Regions from separate parts of the Sporosarcina siberiensis genome, predicted to be linked through region 1. Evidence: riboswitches for the same ligand, from Rfam matches in the RefSeq annotation. Region 1 holds a riboswitch; each other region holds the start of a gene.
The links. A riboswitch is a leader RNA that binds a small molecule or an ion and turns the genes downstream of it on or off. The one in region 1 is predicted to bind S-adenosylmethionine.

Region 2: it holds a riboswitch for S-adenosylmethionine, as region 1 does, so the genes downstream of both, metK (methionine adenosyltransferase) here and ACFSFY_RS16765 (MetQ/NlpA family ABC transporter substrate-binding protein) in region 1, are expected to answer to the same signal.
Region 3: it holds a riboswitch for S-adenosylmethionine, as region 1 does, so the genes downstream of both, ACFSFY_RS08355 (PLP-dependent transferase) here and ACFSFY_RS16765 (MetQ/NlpA family ABC transporter substrate-binding protein) in region 1, are expected to answer to the same signal.

The regions. Positions count from the first base shown of each region.
Region 1 is NZ_JBHUGI010000037.1:70,642-76,564, forward strand. It holds gene ACFSFY_RS16750 (alpha-hydroxy acid oxidase) at 1-899, opposite strand, end outside; gene ACFSFY_RS16755 (methionine ABC transporter permease) at 915-1,586, opposite strand; gene ACFSFY_RS16760 (methionine ABC transporter ATP-binding protein) at 1,590-2,603, opposite strand; gene ACFSFY_RS16765 (MetQ/NlpA family ABC transporter substrate-binding protein) at 2,787-3,605, opposite strand; SAM riboswitch class I at 3,710-3,825, opposite strand; gene ACFSFY_RS16770 (peptidylprolyl isomerase) at 3,914-4,813, opposite strand; gene ACFSFY_RS16775 (sensor histidine kinase) at 4,919-5,923, opposite strand, start outside.
Region 2 is NZ_JBHUGI010000027.1:133,515-139,437, forward strand. It holds gene ACFSFY_RS10700 (histidine phosphatase family protein) at 1-54, opposite strand, end outside; gene ACFSFY_RS10705 (alpha/beta hydrolase) at 169-957, opposite strand; gene ACFSFY_RS10710 (gamma carbonic anhydrase) at 1,075-1,587, shown strand; gene metK (methionine adenosyltransferase) at 1,648-2,844, opposite strand; SAM riboswitch class I at 3,038-3,157, opposite strand; gene pckA (phosphoenolpyruvate carboxykinase (ATP)) at 3,319-4,905, shown strand; gene ACFSFY_RS10725 (alpha/beta hydrolase family protein) at 4,982-5,767, opposite strand; gene ACFSFY_RS10730 (NUDIX domain-containing protein) at 5,757-5,923, opposite strand, start outside.
Region 3 is NZ_JBHUGI010000024.1:83,487-89,409, forward strand. It holds gene ACFSFY_RS08345 (ABC transporter ATP-binding protein) at 29-706, opposite strand; gene ACFSFY_RS08350 (FtsX-like permease family protein) at 708-1,742, opposite strand; SAM riboswitch class I at 1,947-2,047, shown strand; SAM riboswitch class I at 2,157-2,263, shown strand; gene ACFSFY_RS08355 (PLP-dependent transferase) at 2,342-3,466, shown strand; gene ACFSFY_RS08360 (bifunctional homocysteine S-methyltransferase/methylenetetrahydrofolate reductase) at 3,485-5,341, shown strand; gene metE (5-methyltetrahydropteroyltriglutamate--homocysteine S-methyltransferase) at 5,384-5,923, shown strand, end outside.

The sequences.
Region 1 (5,923 bases):
GCATTTACTATTGCAGGAAGGGCATCGATACTCGATACCACCCCGTCAAGCTGTCTTCCACCGTGGTTTGAAACAATAATACCGTCGATGCCGTTTTGAATCGCCAAAAGTGCATCGTCCGGATGAAGAATTCCTTTTAATAGGATTGGTAAGGACGTTCTCTTTTTCAGTTCGGCAACATCTGCCCAATTTAGTGTAGGGTGATGGATATTGTCGACAATACCTTGAATAATGGTTTCTTCCTCTTTATTTGGTAAACCAGCTAAAAAGACATCATCGGTTTCATAGTTTGCTTTTCCAAGACCTAATTTAAGTGGAGAGAATTGATTTCGTAAATCCTCTTCACGCCACCCCAACATAACCGTATCAACGGTCAATACAATTGCTTCATAGCCAGCTTTTTCAGCTCTACGAACCATATTGTAAGAGATCTCCTTATTGTTGGACCAATATAATTGAAACCATTTTGGGCTCGTGCCTGTTTCTGCCGCAATTTGTTCTATCGAGTAGCTTGAAACTGTACTTTGGATATATGGAATTCCGTATTCTGCTGCTGCTTTAGCTGCCGCAATTTCGGCATCTTCATGTGCAAGTTTTAACATACCTACCGGTGCCAAGAGAAAAGGTTGTGGATATGTACGACCGAATAATGTGATGCTCGTATCCACAGTAGATACATCGTTTAAAAATCTTGGAACAATCGAAAGTTTTGAAAAGGAGGACGTGTTTTTTTGCAGTGTCTCTTCTCCTCCTGCACCAGATTGGATGTATCCAAAGGCTCCTTTAGATAATAAAGTACTTGCCTTTTCTTCCAATGCTTTAAAGTTGATAGGGAACTGTTCATCTGTAGATGAAGACATTGTTTGAAGAAAAGAGTCGTTGCTTTTTTTGCGAGTCATGCACATTCAATCCTTTCAATCCCTTTTAAGGCGGGCTGCAAAATAGGTACCTACAACTTGTATCGTTTGTACGAGAATGATCAGTATAAAGACAACTGCATACATAACGTTCACTTCGTATTGGATATGCCCATATCTATACGCAAGATCTCCAAGACCCCCAGCTCCAACAAGACCAGCCATTGCCGTTGCACCAATTAAACTAATCGTTGCAATCGTTAAGCCTAAAATGATTGAAGATCTTCCTTCTCTAAGTAAAACGTTCCAAATGATAGATCTTCTTTTAATACCCATTGCAGTGTAGGCTTCGATTACGCCTTGATCGACTTCAAGTAACGCAGTTTCCATAAGTCTTGCGATATAGGGTGCTGTGTAAATTACAAGAGGTACGATAACCCCTTGAACGCCAATCGTCGTTCCGGCAATAAACTTAGTAAAGGGTAGGATGAAAAACAATAAAATAATAAATGGAATGGAACGGATGATATTAACGCCTAGATTTAGTAAACGATAGACCCATTTGTTTTCAAAAGATTGACCTGGACGTGTAAGTACTAATATAATTCCAAGCGATACCCCGATGACAATCGAAATCAGTAGGGAAACGATGGTCATTTGAAAAGTTTCTACAATTGATTTTCCGATTACTGGTAACCATTTAGTCATGAACTCTTCATATTTATCCATTCATTATCCCTCCAATTCCTCAACACCAACGCCTTGTTCTTTAAGGAACTCAATAGCATTGATGATGTTATTTGTTTCACCAACAAGATGTATGACAATGTTACCGACGATACCGTTTTTCAGTTCAATAATATTCGCCGATAAAATATTAGGAGTCACATTGAATCTTTCGGTTGCTAAAGCAATCAGTGGTTGTCCTGCTGCTTCACCGACAAAAGTTAATCTTGAAACATTACCAGTAAGATTTAATTGTTGTACTAATGAAGTAGGAATTTTACGCTGAGCAATAGTGTTTAAGAACTTCGTAGTCGTTTCTTCTTTCGGTGCTGCAAATAAGTCTATCGTAGACCCGTGCTCAATGAGTTCTCCGCCTTCAATAACGTACACATAATCACAAATCTTTTGAATGACATTCATTTCATGTGTGATGAGTAAAATGGTTATGCCGAGCTCTTCGTTTACTTTCAACAGTAAATCCAAAATCGATTCTGTCGTTTCAGGATCAAGAGCACTTGTTGCTTCATCGCTAAGTAAAATTTTTGGTTCTTGTGCCAAAGCTCTAGCGATAGCGACGCGTTGCTTTTGTCCACCAGACAATTGATTTGGATATGCCTTTTGACGATCTGTTAAGCCAACAATTTCCAAGTATTTCACGACGCGCAGCTCAACTTCGTTTTTATCGAGCCCGAGCAATTTAAGTGGAATCGCAATATTTTCGAAGACCGTTGCCGTTTTTAATAAATTAAACCCTTGAAAAATCATACCAATGTTTTGTCTCATTTCACGCAGTTTGTTCAAAGGAAGGGTTGTCATTTCTGTTCCACTAATAAATACTTCTCCAACAGTGGGTCTTTCAAGTAAATTGACACATCGGATAAGTGTACTTTTTCCTGCTCCGCTGTACCCGATAACACCATGGATTTCACCTTTTTTCACATGAAGATTGACATTGCTAACTGCTTTGACATCTCCACTTTTCGATTCAAACACTTTTGAAACATTGTTTAATTTAATCATGACACTCATTCCTTTCTAGAGAAAAAACTGCTTAATGAGAGATGCACATCCGCTTTTGTTACCGTATAGCCTTCAGCGCCTAGCCCCTCGGGTCACTTCAGAACAGAAGGAGAAGTCAAAGTGCGCAACTTCTCTTTCTTGTCTTCCAGTGCCTGTCGGGTCTACCAGGCGCTTCAGCTTTTGTTATTCCCAGCTTGAGAGGATTGTTCCGTTGAATTCTTCTTTTATGAATTCTTTTACTTCATCGGATTGATAGAGTTCAGCAAACTTTTTAACGACAGCATCGTCTTTGTTTTCTTCACGTACAACGATGTAGTTTACGTAAGGAGAGCTTTTAGATTCTAAGAAGATGGAATCTTCGACTGGGTTTTTACCAGCTGCTAAAATAAAGTTTGTATTAATGGCAGCAAAGTCCAATTCAATAAGTTGTTTAGGAAGTTGTGATGCCTCTAATTCAACAAATTTCAAGTTTTTCGGATTTTCTACAATGTCTTGTACTGTTCCAGTAGTTTTATCTTCATCTCTTAGTGTAATCACGCCGGCCGCTTCTAATACAATCAGAGCACGTGCACCGTTACTTGGATCATTTGGCATTCCGAAAGATGCTCCGTCAGGGATATCGTCAATACTGTCGAATTTGTCTGAGTAAATACCCATTGGAAGTAAAATAGTTTTTGCGACGTGGACTAGATTCAAATCACGGTCACTGTTTACTTTCTCTAAGAAGGGTAGTGTTTGGAAGCTGTTGATATCCAAATCTCCTTCAGATAATGCTGTGTTTGGTAAAATATATTCTGTGAAAACTTTAACATCAATTTCTAAACCTTCTTTTGCAGCAAGTTCTTTCACTTTATTTACTACGAGCTCATGTGGACCTGCTGTAACACCAACGACGATTTTTTCCTCGCTTAATGCTTTACCTGTTTCTTTGTCTTTACTTCCACAAGCTGAAAGGACACCAATTAACAAGACTAATGATAATAGAACTACAATTCTTTTCATATAAAATTCCTCCTAATGTTGTGTAGTTAATTTTTAATAATACAAAAAGCCTCTCTATCAGAAATAGAGAGGCGTATTTATACAATAGGAAATACGATAATCCTCTCTCATCTTTCAAGACAGAAATGTCTTGTAGGATTTAGCACCTTTCTACTGTTTGTTCACAGTAGGTGGTTGCCGAGCTTCAACGGGCCTTTCCCTCAGCTACTCTTGATAAGAGATGTTGCTATTCGGTTATCAATAATTACTCATGAGCATAATTTACATTAGTTATCAGAGGATGTCAATGTTTTTATGTTGTTAAAGTTTTACTTTTTCTCTTTATCTTTTGTTTCTTTTTTCTCTAAAGAGTTTTCAATCTTATAATCAGCTCGTACTTCGTCTAACCATTCGACATACTGAGCTTGTAATTTCTCTTCGAAAAGTCCTTCTTTTATATCTTCTTTATGGTCTTCTAAAACAGCTTCTGTTGCTTCTTTTTTATCCGTTAATTTAATAATATGGTATCCGAAATCTGTTTTAATAGGATCACTTATCGTATCTGGTTTCATAGAAAATGCTGCCTCGTCGAACTCAGGAACCATTTTTCCGCGTGGGAAGAATCCAAGTTCTCCACCTTTTTCAGCATTGGAAGCATCTGTAGAATATTCTTTTGCTAAAGCTGCAAAATCATCGCCATCAGCAATCTTTTGTGCAACTTCTTTTGCTGTTGCTTCATCTTCTACAAGAATATGGCTCGCCTCAACGGATTCGGGCTGATCCAATTGCGCTTTATTTTCATCAAAGTACGCTTTAATTTCTTCGTCTGTTATGTCAATTCTAGGTTCAATCAATTTACGGATTGATAAGTATTGAACAATGTTTTCTTTAAGCTGAGCTTCTGTAATACCATTCTGTTCTAGAGTAGCTTCAAATGCTTCTTGACCGCCAGCATTTTCAATATATGTCTCTAGTTCCTTATCAATGTCTTCGTCAGAAATTTTGATTTTTTTCTTTTTCACTTCGAGTGCAATGACTTTTTCATCAATTAGTGCGGAAAGTGCTTGTTCTCCTTGAGATTGTACGAGAACTTCATATAATTCATCTTTGGTAATTTTGTCCCCTTCAACTGATGCAATCGATTCTTCGTTTGAACAACCTACAGCAACGACTAGGAGAGAGGAGAGTATACCTGCCTTTAGTAGTGATTTCTTCCAGTTCTTAAACATTATATTGCCTCCAATTCGTTAGATATAAACTTATCATACATTGCAATTATGAACAAACTATTAACGGGAAAATAACCACATAAACTCATGGCAATTTTGTGAACTTTAATGGGGGATTATAATGGTGAATTTTGTCCCTTTTCCCGTCGCGCTCGTAACTTGAATTGTTCCATCATGCATTGTAACAAGTTGTTTCACAATGGATAAGCCAAGACCAAACTCTCCGTAAGGATTTGTCGTTCGTGAAAGGATTGCTTTGTAAAAACGACTCCATATTTTTTCGATATCCGCAGGATCGATTCCTATCCCTGTATCTTCAATTTCAATCATCGTTTCATTTTTCAGTGCGGTTCCTCTTAACGTAATTGTCCCATTTTCTGTAAATTGAATACTGTTTTTTGTAATGTTAATTAAAATTTGGGTAAGACGATCGTAATCAGCAAAGACAGTTACATCTGGTTCAGAGACGATAAGAATCACATTATTCCGTTCACCTGCAGCACCGTCAAGTTGGTCTTTGATAATATTCAATAGCTCTACGAGTTGAATACTTTGTTTGTTAAGTGTTATTTGGTTCGAACGGATTTTTTCATAATCTAGATTTTCGTTAACGAGGCGAATGAGTCGCATGGTCTCATTTCGAGCCAGTCCAAGTGCTTTTTCCTTCTCATCTTCGGCAATCATATTGTTTTTTAACCCATCAATCACTCCACGGATTGTCGTAAGTGGTGTTCTCAGTTCATGGGAAACATCAGCCATAAACTGGCGCCGTCTATTTTCAAGGCTTTTAATTTCTTCCATCGAAAGATCTAGTTTTTCAACCATTCCATTGAAATCCCCCGCAAGTTCTCCGATTTCATCAAAGTCTGTATGTGGGATTCGCACAGAATAATCACCGTGGGCGACAGTTGAAGTTGCTTCTCTTAGCCGTTTGATGCGTTTTACATGGAACGTAGACAGTATCCAACTTAAAAGAAAGGCCACGGCTAGTGCGATAATTGTCGTATATATTAAGTAGTTATTCATTTGTGAGATGACTTCTCGGGAGCCTTTTATTGGAGACGTCAGTAAAATACCTCCAACAAATTGGTTGTTCAAATGAAGTGGAAG
Region 2 (5,923 bases), on a different contig from region 1:
TCTTTCTTTATTCCAAGCGGTCACACCATGTCGAACAAATCCGATGACTGTCACACGAAACACTTCCTAATTTAAATTTTCTAATTAGTCCTTTAACTATAAACTAAATGTATATAAGATGACATAAGCATTTAACCAAAATAAAAAAACGCCTATAATTGGCGTTTCTTATACTACATATCCTAGTGAACGCAAAACAGAATGCATAAAGGATTCTGTATATAAAAACACTTCATCTCGTTCTGGCTCGTGAAATAAGTCGTGATACAATCGATTCCATTTTTTATATTGAATTTCTGAAAGTTCCTGAGCAAGCAACCACTTTTTAGCGTAGCTGATATCCGTCACCTTATCACTTCCTGCTGAATGAAGGAGAATTGGCACGTCGCGAATTGTTCCTTCATATTGAGTCACAGATTTCATGAAAAATTGCAACTCTTTGTACCATGAAGCGGTCATAATTGGGTTGTAAAAATCATCTTCACGTACTTCTATATGCAAATCCTGATTTCTAGTTAACATCTCAATTGGTAATTCATGATTTAGTTTCATAGACGAAGTGAATTTTGACAGAACACTTGAATGTTTGGGAGGCAAGTGATTAAGGTGTAACCACGGAGAACTAAATATATAACCAGCACACTCAATTTTTTCAGTCTGCAGCATACGCATCATTAGCGTTGCACCAAGACCATGACCAATAACAAAAAGTGGTAAGCCGTCTGCTACACCAACATCAAGCAATTTCTTTACATAATTTACATAGGATCCAAAACTTTCATCATGTACGTTACGACCTGCTTGTTCACCATGGCCGGGTAAATCGCCTGTTACGACGAGAAATCCACTACTTCGCAGCTTCTGAATGAGCCAAGCATATCTACTGTGATGTTCGTACGCATTATGGATGATAGCAACAACCGCTTTTGGTTGACCTTCCGCTTCCCATTTCCACATAGACATCTACCTCCTTAATAATCCGTTCAGCACAGTATTATTCCCTTTTTACAAACAATAAAACATAAACTTTGCTACAATTAATTATACACTATCAAATAGAAATGAGGAGAAGTCATGATTTATCCATACAAAGACAAATACCCTATTATCGATCCAACTGTTTTCATTGCGGATTTCACAACTATTACAGGAGACGTGACGATTGGTCCCGAATCATCCATCTGGTTTAACACAGTGATACGAGGCGATTTATCCCCTACAATCATCGGTCGAAAAGTTAATGTTCAAGATTTATGTTGTCTACACCAAAGCCCACAATTCCCATTAATTCTTGAAGATGAAGTTACGATTGGTCATCAGGTTACTTTACATAGCTGTACAATAAGAAAAGGTGCTCTAGTTGGTATGGGTTCCATTATATTAGACGGAGCTGAAATTGGGGAAGGTTCCTTTATTGGGGCTGGAAGTCTGGTCCCACCAGGTAAAAAAATTCCACCAGGTGTACTTGCCCTCGGTTCACCCGCGAAAGTCATGCGTCCACTTACGGATGTCGACCGGGCAGAAATGGATCGCGTCGTAAAGAGCTATGCTGAAAAAGGACAATACTATAAAAGCTTACAAAAATAAGTTCAAAAGAGCTAGTAGATCGGTAAACCAATCTACTAGCTCTTGTTTTATTACGTTGTATTATTGATTTGCTTGTTCTCTTAATCGATCCGCTTTATCCGTTTCTTCCCAAGGTAGATTAATATCAGTTCTACCAAAATGTCCGTAAGCCGCAGTTTGTTTATAAATAGGACGACGTAAATCCAACATTCTTATAATCCCTGCAGGACGAAGATCGAAATTTCCGCGGACAAGGTCCACTAATTCACCTTCTGTAACTTTTCCTGTACCGAATGTATCGATTGAAATAGAAACCGGTTGCGCAACACCAATTGCATATGCAATTTGAACTTCACATCGGTCAGCTAGACCGGCAGCAACGATGTTTTTCGCTACGTAACGTGCAGCATAAGACGCAGAACGGTCAACCTTCGTTGCATCTTTTCCTGAAAAAGCACCCCCACCATGACGGGCATAACCACCGTAAGTGTCAACGATAATTTTACGTCCTGTCAGACCAGCATCTCCTTGAGGTCCACCAATAACGAAGCGGCCTGTCGGGTTAATAAAATATTTCGTGTTTTCGTCAATCAATTCAGATGGAACAACTGGTTTAATAACATGTTCCTTTATGTCCTTTTGTATTTGTTCAAGCGTAATCTCAGGATGATGTTGTGCAGATATAACAATTGTATCAATACGAATTGGGTTATTATTCTCATCATATTCAACAGTTACCTGTGTTTTTCCATCTGGACGTAAATAAGAAATAATCTCTTCTTTTCGTACATGTGATAGTCTACGCGCTAATTTATGAGCCATACTAATTGGGAGTGGCATTAGTTCAGGTGTTTCATTACATGCATAGCCAAACATAAGACCTTGGTCGCCTGCTCCAATTGCTTCGATGTCTTCGTCACTCATTAAACCTTCACGAGCTTCAAGTGACACGTCGACGCCTGCTGCGATGTCTGCAGACTGTTCATCAATGGCAGTAAGAACTGCTGAAGTTTCCCAGTCAAAACCGTATTTTGCACGAGTATAACCAATTTCTTTTACTGTATCACGTACTACTTTTGGAATGTCTACGTACGTAGTCGTTGTAATCTCACCTGCAACCAAAACTAGACCAGTCGTTATAGTCGTTTCACAAGCAACACGTGCATTGGGGTCTTCTGCTAAAATTGCATCCAAAATTGCATCTGAAATCTGATCACACATCTTATCTGGATGTCCTTCTGTTACAGATTCCGATGTAAAAAGTTTACGATTCGTCAATTTATTTCCTCCTTATATCCTACGAGATTGATACGGTACTCATACTTCCCATGTAAAGTCCATTCTTGTTATAAGAACGGTAAGCGCCATTACGAGCTCATACACGAGGATTAAGGGCTGAAACAATAGAAAAAGCCCTTCGCTCACGTATTTATTACATGAGGAAAGGCTTATTTTGAAAAAGCACCTTTCACTCTTATCGTCCAAGGACTTTCACCTTGCATCAGGTTCGGCACCATCACGATAACAAATTCGTTACTGCAGGTTGCCGGGTTTCATAGGGCCTGACCCCTCCACCAGCTCGGGATAAGAGTATCCGTTCAATTAAATATGTTACGAAACATGTCTGCATATGTCAATCTTTCTCTCGAAAATAATTCAATTCAATTAGTATAGTTTATTATTCTAAATGTGTTATACTAATTGATGAATGTGATGTCATCCAATTATATATGTAAAGGACGGTACTTAATTATGATTTCAACGACAATTAGCGAAACTCTAAAAGATCTTCTTTCCGGAGAAAATGTAAATGTTCAACTCTCAGTTCCACAACTTGTTGAAAAAGCAACAACACGTGGAGAAGCACAGCTAACTGCAGATGGAGCGATAACAGCTTTAACAGGAAAATATACAGGTCGTTCCCCGAAGGATAAGTATATTGTCGAAGAAGAATCTTCTAAAGATAACATCGATTGGGGCAGTGTAAACCGTCCGGTCTCAACAGAGATTTTCGATTCTCTATATAACAAAGTAATTAAACACTTAGCAAAAAAAGATGAATTATTTGTATTTAAAGGGTTCGCTGGAGCAGATCCTGAGTCTCGCCTTTCTATACAAGTTGTTAACGAACTTGCTTGGCAAAACCTTTTCGTTCATCAACTCTTCATTCGCCCGAGCGCGCAAGAGTTAGCAGAACATCAATCACAATTTACAATTTTAGCAGCACCATCATTTAAAGCAGACCCTGCTGTTGATGGTACAGATTCCGAAACGTTTATAATTGTTTCTATGGAAAAACGAATTGTACTTATTGGTGGAACTGAATATGCCGGCGAAATGAAAAAATCAATCTTCTCAATTATGAACTACCTACTTCCTTTAAAAGGAATTTTACCAATGCACTGTTCTGCAAACGTTGGAGATAAAGGCGATGTTGCGTTATTCTTCGGACTTTCTGGTACAGGTAAAACAACACTTTCTGCTGATGCAGATCGTAAGCTTATTGGTGATGATGAACACGGCTGGTCTGATAATGGCGTGTTTAACATCGAAGGCGGATGTTATGCGAAATGTATCAATCTTTCAGGTGAAAAAGAACCTGAAATATTTGGTGCTATCCGTTTTGGTTCGGTTTTGGAAAACGTTGTTATCGATTCAGAAACACGCATTCCAGATTACGACGATGGTTCGTTAACTGAAAATACTCGTGCAGCTTATCCGATACAATCAATCGATAATATTGTAGATCCATCGGTTGCTGGACATCCTAAAACGATTATTTTCCTAACTGCGGATGCGTTCGGTGTTTTACCTCCAATTTCAAAACTAACGAAAGAACAAGCTATGTACCATTTCCTTAGCGGTTTCACATCGAAACTTGCTGGAACAGAGCGTGGAATTACTTCACCTGAAGCAACATTCTCTACTTGTTTCGGTTCACCGTTCCTACCTCTTCACGCTACAGTGTATGCGGAGATGTTAGGGAAGAAAATTGATGAACATGGTGCACAAGTATTTCTTGTGAACACAGGTTGGACTGGTGGAGTATATGGAGTTGGTCGTCGTATGGATTTAAAATATACGCGAACTATGGTACGTGCTGCACTTGAAGGTAAACTGAACACTATTGAAACAGACACAAACGATATATTCGGTTTAGAAATGCCGAAAGCAATTGAAGGTGTTCCAACTGAAGTATTGAATCCACGAAATGCTTGGTCTGATAAAAAAGCATATGATGAAAAAGCAAATGAACTTGCAGAACTATTCCGTGAAAACTTCAAGAAATTCGGATCTGTATCCGAAGAAATTATTCTTAAAGGCGGACCAACAGCATAATTAAATATAACCCCGGATCACACAATTCAATTGTGTGATCTGGGGTTTTTTGTATTCAGGAAGATAGTGTTTAATTCTACTGTCTTCTCATCCAATCACATAAATCACGGACAATTTGTATGTTTTGAGCTGGAGGAATGTAATGCGTGAAGTTAGGGAAGTATCGTGTTTCATATACTTTTCCATTTTCAAATAAAGCGTTTTCTAGTAATTTTGCTTGTTCAATAGAAACATGTTCATCTTGCATCCCATGTATAATTAGTACAGGTGCATTCAGTTCACTGATTCGAGCTAAAGCATTTCGTCTGCGATATTCGTCAGGATTCGTATTAGGAGTGCCGCCGATTACCCTTTTCATCATCTTCCTCATATCTTTTCGCTCTTTGTATGTAAATATTATATCAGAAACACCTGACCAAGTAACAACTGATGTAATATCTTCCCTTAGAATTGCTGTCCAAAGGGCCATAATGCCACCACGAGAAAAGGCAAATAAATGAATCTTGGATGAGATGCATTTTGGATTCTGTTTCAAAACATCAACAGCATTTATTGCATCTAAACGATCGTCTCCACCAAACTCATCTTTTCCTTCTCCTCCTCGATTTCCTCGATAATAAGGAGCAAATACGACAAAGCCTTGCGAAGCGAACTGCGCAATTCTCGAGGGACGTACCATCCCAACATGCTGAATTCCGCCTCTCAAATAAATTATTCCTTCATATTGTCCATCTGCAATTGGCTCAGCTAATAATCCCTTTACTTTGAAACCATCCGACCAATACGTAATCTCAAATAAACGAACATTGGGATTTGGAGATGGATAGTTACGTTTATTTTCCATCCTTGCATCACAATTCAAGTTCTCCCACCCGCTTTCTTATAGCCGATATCCCTTCATCTTTCATATGAAAACTTAAATACTCACAAGAATCAAGTTCAAAATCATTCATCCAAACTACGCCATCTGTTTCAAGTAGTGAATAATTCGAATGTATTTTAACAACAGATCCAGTGA
Region 3 (5,923 bases), on a different contig from region 1:
GCATGGAGATTTCTCCATGCGTTTCTTTTTATTTAACTACTAATCCATCTTTTACTGTAATAACATGATCCGCATAGCCCAGCATGTCTTCATCATGAGTAACCATTAATGTGGTAATATTCATTGTTTTAGTCAAGTCACGAATTAATAACATCACATCTTTTGATCTTTTAGAATCCAGGCTTGCAGTTGGTTCGTCTGCGAACAACATTTTTGGTTTGTGTATAATTGCACGAGCAATCGCAACTCGTTGCTTTTCTCCTCCTGATAGGGAAGAGGGATATGCATCTTTTCTATGATTCATATCTACTAATTTTAGGATTTTTTCAACTTCTGCTATTTGTGAATGTTTTTTCAATTTCGATTCTGAGACATCTAGCATTAACATCAGTTGTTCTTTAACTGTAAGGAAGGGGACAAGATGAGCAGATTGAAAAACAAAACCAAAATCACTTGATCGTATTTTACGAATCTGTTCTTGATTCATATTTGTTAAGTATTGTCCTTCGAATACTATATCGCCATCTGTTGCTTGCTGAAGCCCTGCCGCAATCGTTAAAATTGTACTTTTACCAGACCCTGAAGCGCCTACTAATGCAGTTATCTCTCCTTCTTTTAATGAAATATTAACCCCTTTTAAAATTTGTTCTTCTACATCACCATTTGTAAATGACTTTTTCATTTCATCTATTCTAAATATGGTCATATTAAACATCTCCTTGTTGAATAGCTTGTAGTGGTTCAACTTTTTTAATTTGTATACCAGAAAGTGTAGCCCCAATAAAGCCAATGATTATGAAAATGATTGATAATTGAATAGTCGTTTCATAAGGCAAATTATAAGGCATTCCCTTAGGAACAATAAAATTAAATCCTTGACTAAGTGCTATTGATAACGTTAAAGCAATCGCTGTTACGAAAAGCATTTGTGTCCACATCATTTTAAATAATGAGCTTGTTTTTACTCCAATCGCTTTAAGAATTCCGTATAATCCTATTTTTTGTACATTCATCATATAGAAGAAAATAGCGAACAACATACCACTAATGACAACTAAAAACCAAACAATCATATTTAGTGACATTTGTTCTGCACTGTAACTAGGAATAGTGTTTAAAAAGCTTTTATTAGAAAAAGATTGAAGCCCAGTGTACGTTTGACCCTTATCTTGTCCTGGAATAAATACCAATTGCATTTCATTAACACGATAGATTTCTTTGTAGTTTTCCATATTAATGTATGCAACAGGCGCATGACTGTATTTTTCTTGATCTACAAAACCTTTTACAATAAATTCACCACTGAACTGATTGTTTGTAAGTACATCGCCAATACTAATTCCTGCATCTTCCAATGATTGATCTAATATTATTTCTCCATCTTTTACTTTTTGGAACAGATTCGATTCAGTCGATGTTACAAACGCAACACTTCGTTGTTTATCTTCTGGATCATTTAAAAATCCCATTTGAATAGAAAATGCCGCTGCATCCTTTTGTTCACTAAGGATTTGGTCTTGCACATTGACATCTATTCGTGAAAGATTGTACGTTTCATCGGCATCTGAATTCATATAAAATTGACCATCAGATAGATTTTTTATTAAGGCGGCATTATCTTGTGATAACCCGTTCGATAATCCTGATATGATAAAGGTTAAAAAGCTAACCAGAAATACAATCGATCCTAATATTATAAAACGTGTCTTATTCTTTTTGATTTCTTTCCATGCAATATACATAAAATCTCCTCCATAAATTAGCTTCTTAATATAGTGTAACGCTCGAGTATGAACGGAACATTAACTTGAGTACACTTTTTCTATGATGAAGAAATATTAAAAAATCGAAAAAGAGATTTAATTATAAGGTTTCCCACTTTTTAAAATTGCTTGACACTTTCAAATGTTACGTGTAATGTGAACATCAATAACTTAATAGAAATTTTCTTATCCAGAGAGGTGAAGGGACTGGCCCTATGATACCTCAGCAACAGACTTTTATAGTACTGTGCTAATTCCAGTAGTTAATAACTTGGAGATGAGAAGAGAAAAACGCGAATTTTGCAAAACCCTCTTCTTTTATAATGAAGGGGATTTTTTATTTAGTAAATTAATTTAGAGAGTTTGGAAATCGATATCTAAAATTGAATAGTTTTCTTATCTAGAGAGGTTTAGGGACTGGCCCGATGACGCCTCAGCAACCCCCATTTATGGAAAGGTGCTAATTCCAGCAAGTCTATCAACGACTTGGAAGATGAGTTTTATTTGGTCATCTTCCTATGCATTTGAGGGAGATGATTTTTTATTTGTAAGATTTTAATTCAAAGGAGGGATTGTTTTTGGTTCATTTTAGTAAACAGACAGAACTCGTACAAATAGGTAATCGAAAAGATGAAAAGCATGGTGCTATAAGTACTCCGATTTATCTTTCAACAGCATATCATCATGATGAAATTGGACTCGGTCAAGGTTATGCTTATTCAAGAACTGGAAGTCCTACGCGAGATGTATTAGAAGAAGCAGTCGCAAGTCTTGAAAGTGGTGACGATGCATTTGCCTGTAGTTCCGGAATGAGTGCAGTTCAACTTGTATTTTCAATGTTTGAAAAAGATTCGCACTTTATTGTCTCTCGAGATCTTTATGGTGGCTCTTATAGAATGTTTGAATTATTTGAGAGGAATTATGGTTTTACTTTTACGTATTGGGACGGGAGAGAAGAAGAGCAACTTAACGAATATATTCAGGAAAATACAAAGGCCGTTTTTCTTGAGACACCGACAAACCCGCTGATGCAGGAAACAGATATAGCGTTAACGGCCAAATTCACTGAGAGACATGAGCTGTTATTAATTGTAGATAATACTTTTTATACTCCTTATATACAACGTCCAATTGAAGAAGGTGCAGATGTTGTGATTCACAGTGCAACTAAATATTTAGGGGGTCATAACGATATACTTGCTGGTCTCGTTATTTCAAAAGGAGAAAAGTTAGGCAAAGAATTAAAGTATTTACACAATGCATGTGGATCTATCCTAGCTCCTTTTGATTGTTGGCTTTTAATTAGAGGCTTAAAGACACTTGCACTGCGTATGAACCAACATGAAAAGAATGCTCTTATCATTCAACAATTTTTAGAAGACCATTCTTCAGTAACGGATGTATTTTATCCTAGAAGAGGAGGTATGGTTAGCTTTTTAATAGCAAAAGAAGAATGGGTGTCGACATTTTTAAAGTCGCTGAAATTGTTTTCATTTGCGGAAAGTTTGGGTGGAGTGGAGAGTTTTATTACGTACCCCGCAACGCAAACGCATGCAGAGATACCTGAAGATATCCGAAAGGAATATGGACTAACCAATTGTTTGCTTCGAATTTCTGTAGGGATAGAAGATGAAATAGATTTGGTTGCAGATTTACAACAGGCATTTCAAGAGTGTGAAAAATTATTGAATCTTGAAGTTTAGGAAAGGGAAGTGAATTGGTTGGATTTACTAAAAACGATGAGGGAACGCATACTAATTGGCGATGGCGCAATGGGAACCCTTCTATATTCTCACGGAGTGGACCGCTGTTTTGAAGAGTTGAACTTGACACACCCAGAACAAGTTCTTCATATACATCAAGCTTATATTCAAGCGGGTGCCGACGTTATTCAAACGAATACATACGGTGCAAATTATATTAAACTTTCAAGATACGGTTTAGAAGATCAAGTGAAAAAAATCAATCAAGCTGCTGTTAAATTAGCAAAACAAGCAGCAAAGGAAGATACATTTATTCTTGGAACAATTGGAGGTATTCACGGCTCCCAAACTGAAATTGGAACTAAAGAGGAAATCAAGAGAAGTTTTAGAGAGCAATTGTATTGCCTTCTTCTTGAAGGGGTGGACGGATTAATTCTTGAAACTTATTATGACTTTGATGAGTTAACAACAGTACTTAAAATTGCTCGTGAAGTATCAGACCTACCAATCATCGCGAACGTTTCAATGCAAGAAGCTGGGGTCTTGCAAAATGGGATGACGCTTGCAGATTCCCTTTTAAAATTGGAGGAATTGGGAGCAGACGTTGTTGGTATCAATTGTAAATTCGGCCCTTATCATATGCTTAAATCATTGGAATTCGTACCCCTCCCAAAACGTGCAATGCTTGCAGTGTATCCAAATGCGAGTTTGCCTAGCTATCAGGATGGGAAATTATTTTATGAGAATAAACCGGAGTATTTTAAAGAGCAGGCAGAGAGTTTCCGTAGTGAAGGGATTCATCTTATCGGTGGATGTTGCGGTACAACACCTGAGCATATTCAGGCATTAGCAGAGGGTTTCATCAACAGAAAGCCTGTTACAGAAAAAATCATTAAAACAGAAGAAATTAAAGTGAATGTTTCAGAGCAAAAGCGATTAACAAAACCCAGTTTACTAGAGATTGTGAAAGAACGACATTCTATTATTGTAGAACTTGATACACCAAAACATTTAGATACTGACCTATATTTTCAAGGTGCAGAAGCATTGCAAAAAGCCGGTGTGGATGCCATTACACTTGCAGATAATTCGCTTGCAAGTCCTAGAATATGTAATGCGTCAATGGGTTCATTAATTCAACAGAAATTTGACGTGTCGCCACTTGTTCACATTACTTGCCGGGATCGAAACTTAATAGGCCTGCAATCACATCTTATGGGTTTGCATACTTTAGGCATAACTGAACTACTAGCGATTACGGGTGATCCTACAAAAATAGGCGATTTCCCTGGAGCAACCTCAGTTTTTGATGTCACATCATTTGGTTTGCTTGAAATGATTCAACAATTTAATGCTGGAATATCACCCTCAGGAAAGTCTTTGAAACAAAAGACGAATTTTACAGTTGCGGCTGCATTTAATCCAAACGTACGTAATCTAGATCGAGCAACACTACGTCTGGAAAAGAAAATTGAAGCAGGTGCGGATTACTTTATTACGCAACCAATTTACAGTCCTGAAAAAATTATTGCTGTCTATGAAGCAACTAAACATTTGAAAGCACCCATTTATATTGGAATTATGCCTTTAACTTCAACTCAAAATGCCGAATTTCTTCATAATGAAGTCCCAGGTATTAAATTAACGGATGAGGTCCGAGCAAGAATGGCTTTGTTTACAAATGACCGTGAACAATCAACACGTGAAGGAATTGAAATATCAAAAGAGCTCATTGATGTTGCACTCGAGTATTTTCATGGAATCTATTTAATCACTCCTTTTACTCGCTATGACATAACGGTTAAATTGACAAATTATATAAAAAGTAAAGTAAATGTAGAGGCAGTAGCGAAAGCATTGGTGACATTGAACTAAAAAACAGAACAACTAAAACATAAAACTGAGGAGATGGATGATATGGTAAAAGTACAAAGTTCAACTATTGGATACCCACGTATTGGTGGAAAGCGCGAATGGAAAAGAGCATTAGAAAGTTTTTGGAGTGGGTCAATTTCAGAAGTCGAATTATTAACGAAGACAAAAGAAATACGTCTAGACAATCTTCGGAAGCAAAAGGAAATCGGTATTGATTTAATCCCTGTAGGTGACTTCTCATTATATGATCATGTACTAGATACATCAATAATGTTCGGAATTGTGCCGACCCGTTTCGAGTATGCTGGTGGGAAAGTTCCATTAGATACCTACTTTGCTATAGCCCGTGGTAATAAAGATGCAATTGCTTCAGAAATGACTAAGTGGTTCAACACAAACTATCATTATATCGTTCCAGAATTGGATAATGTAACGCCAAAATTGGTTGAGAATCGTCCACTAGAATTTTATCGAGAAGCAAAAAAAGAATTAGGGATTAACGGTAAACCAGTTCTTCTGGGCCCAATCACATTTATAAAACTAGCTAAATCATCAGGGGATACTCCTTTCGAAGAGACAGTA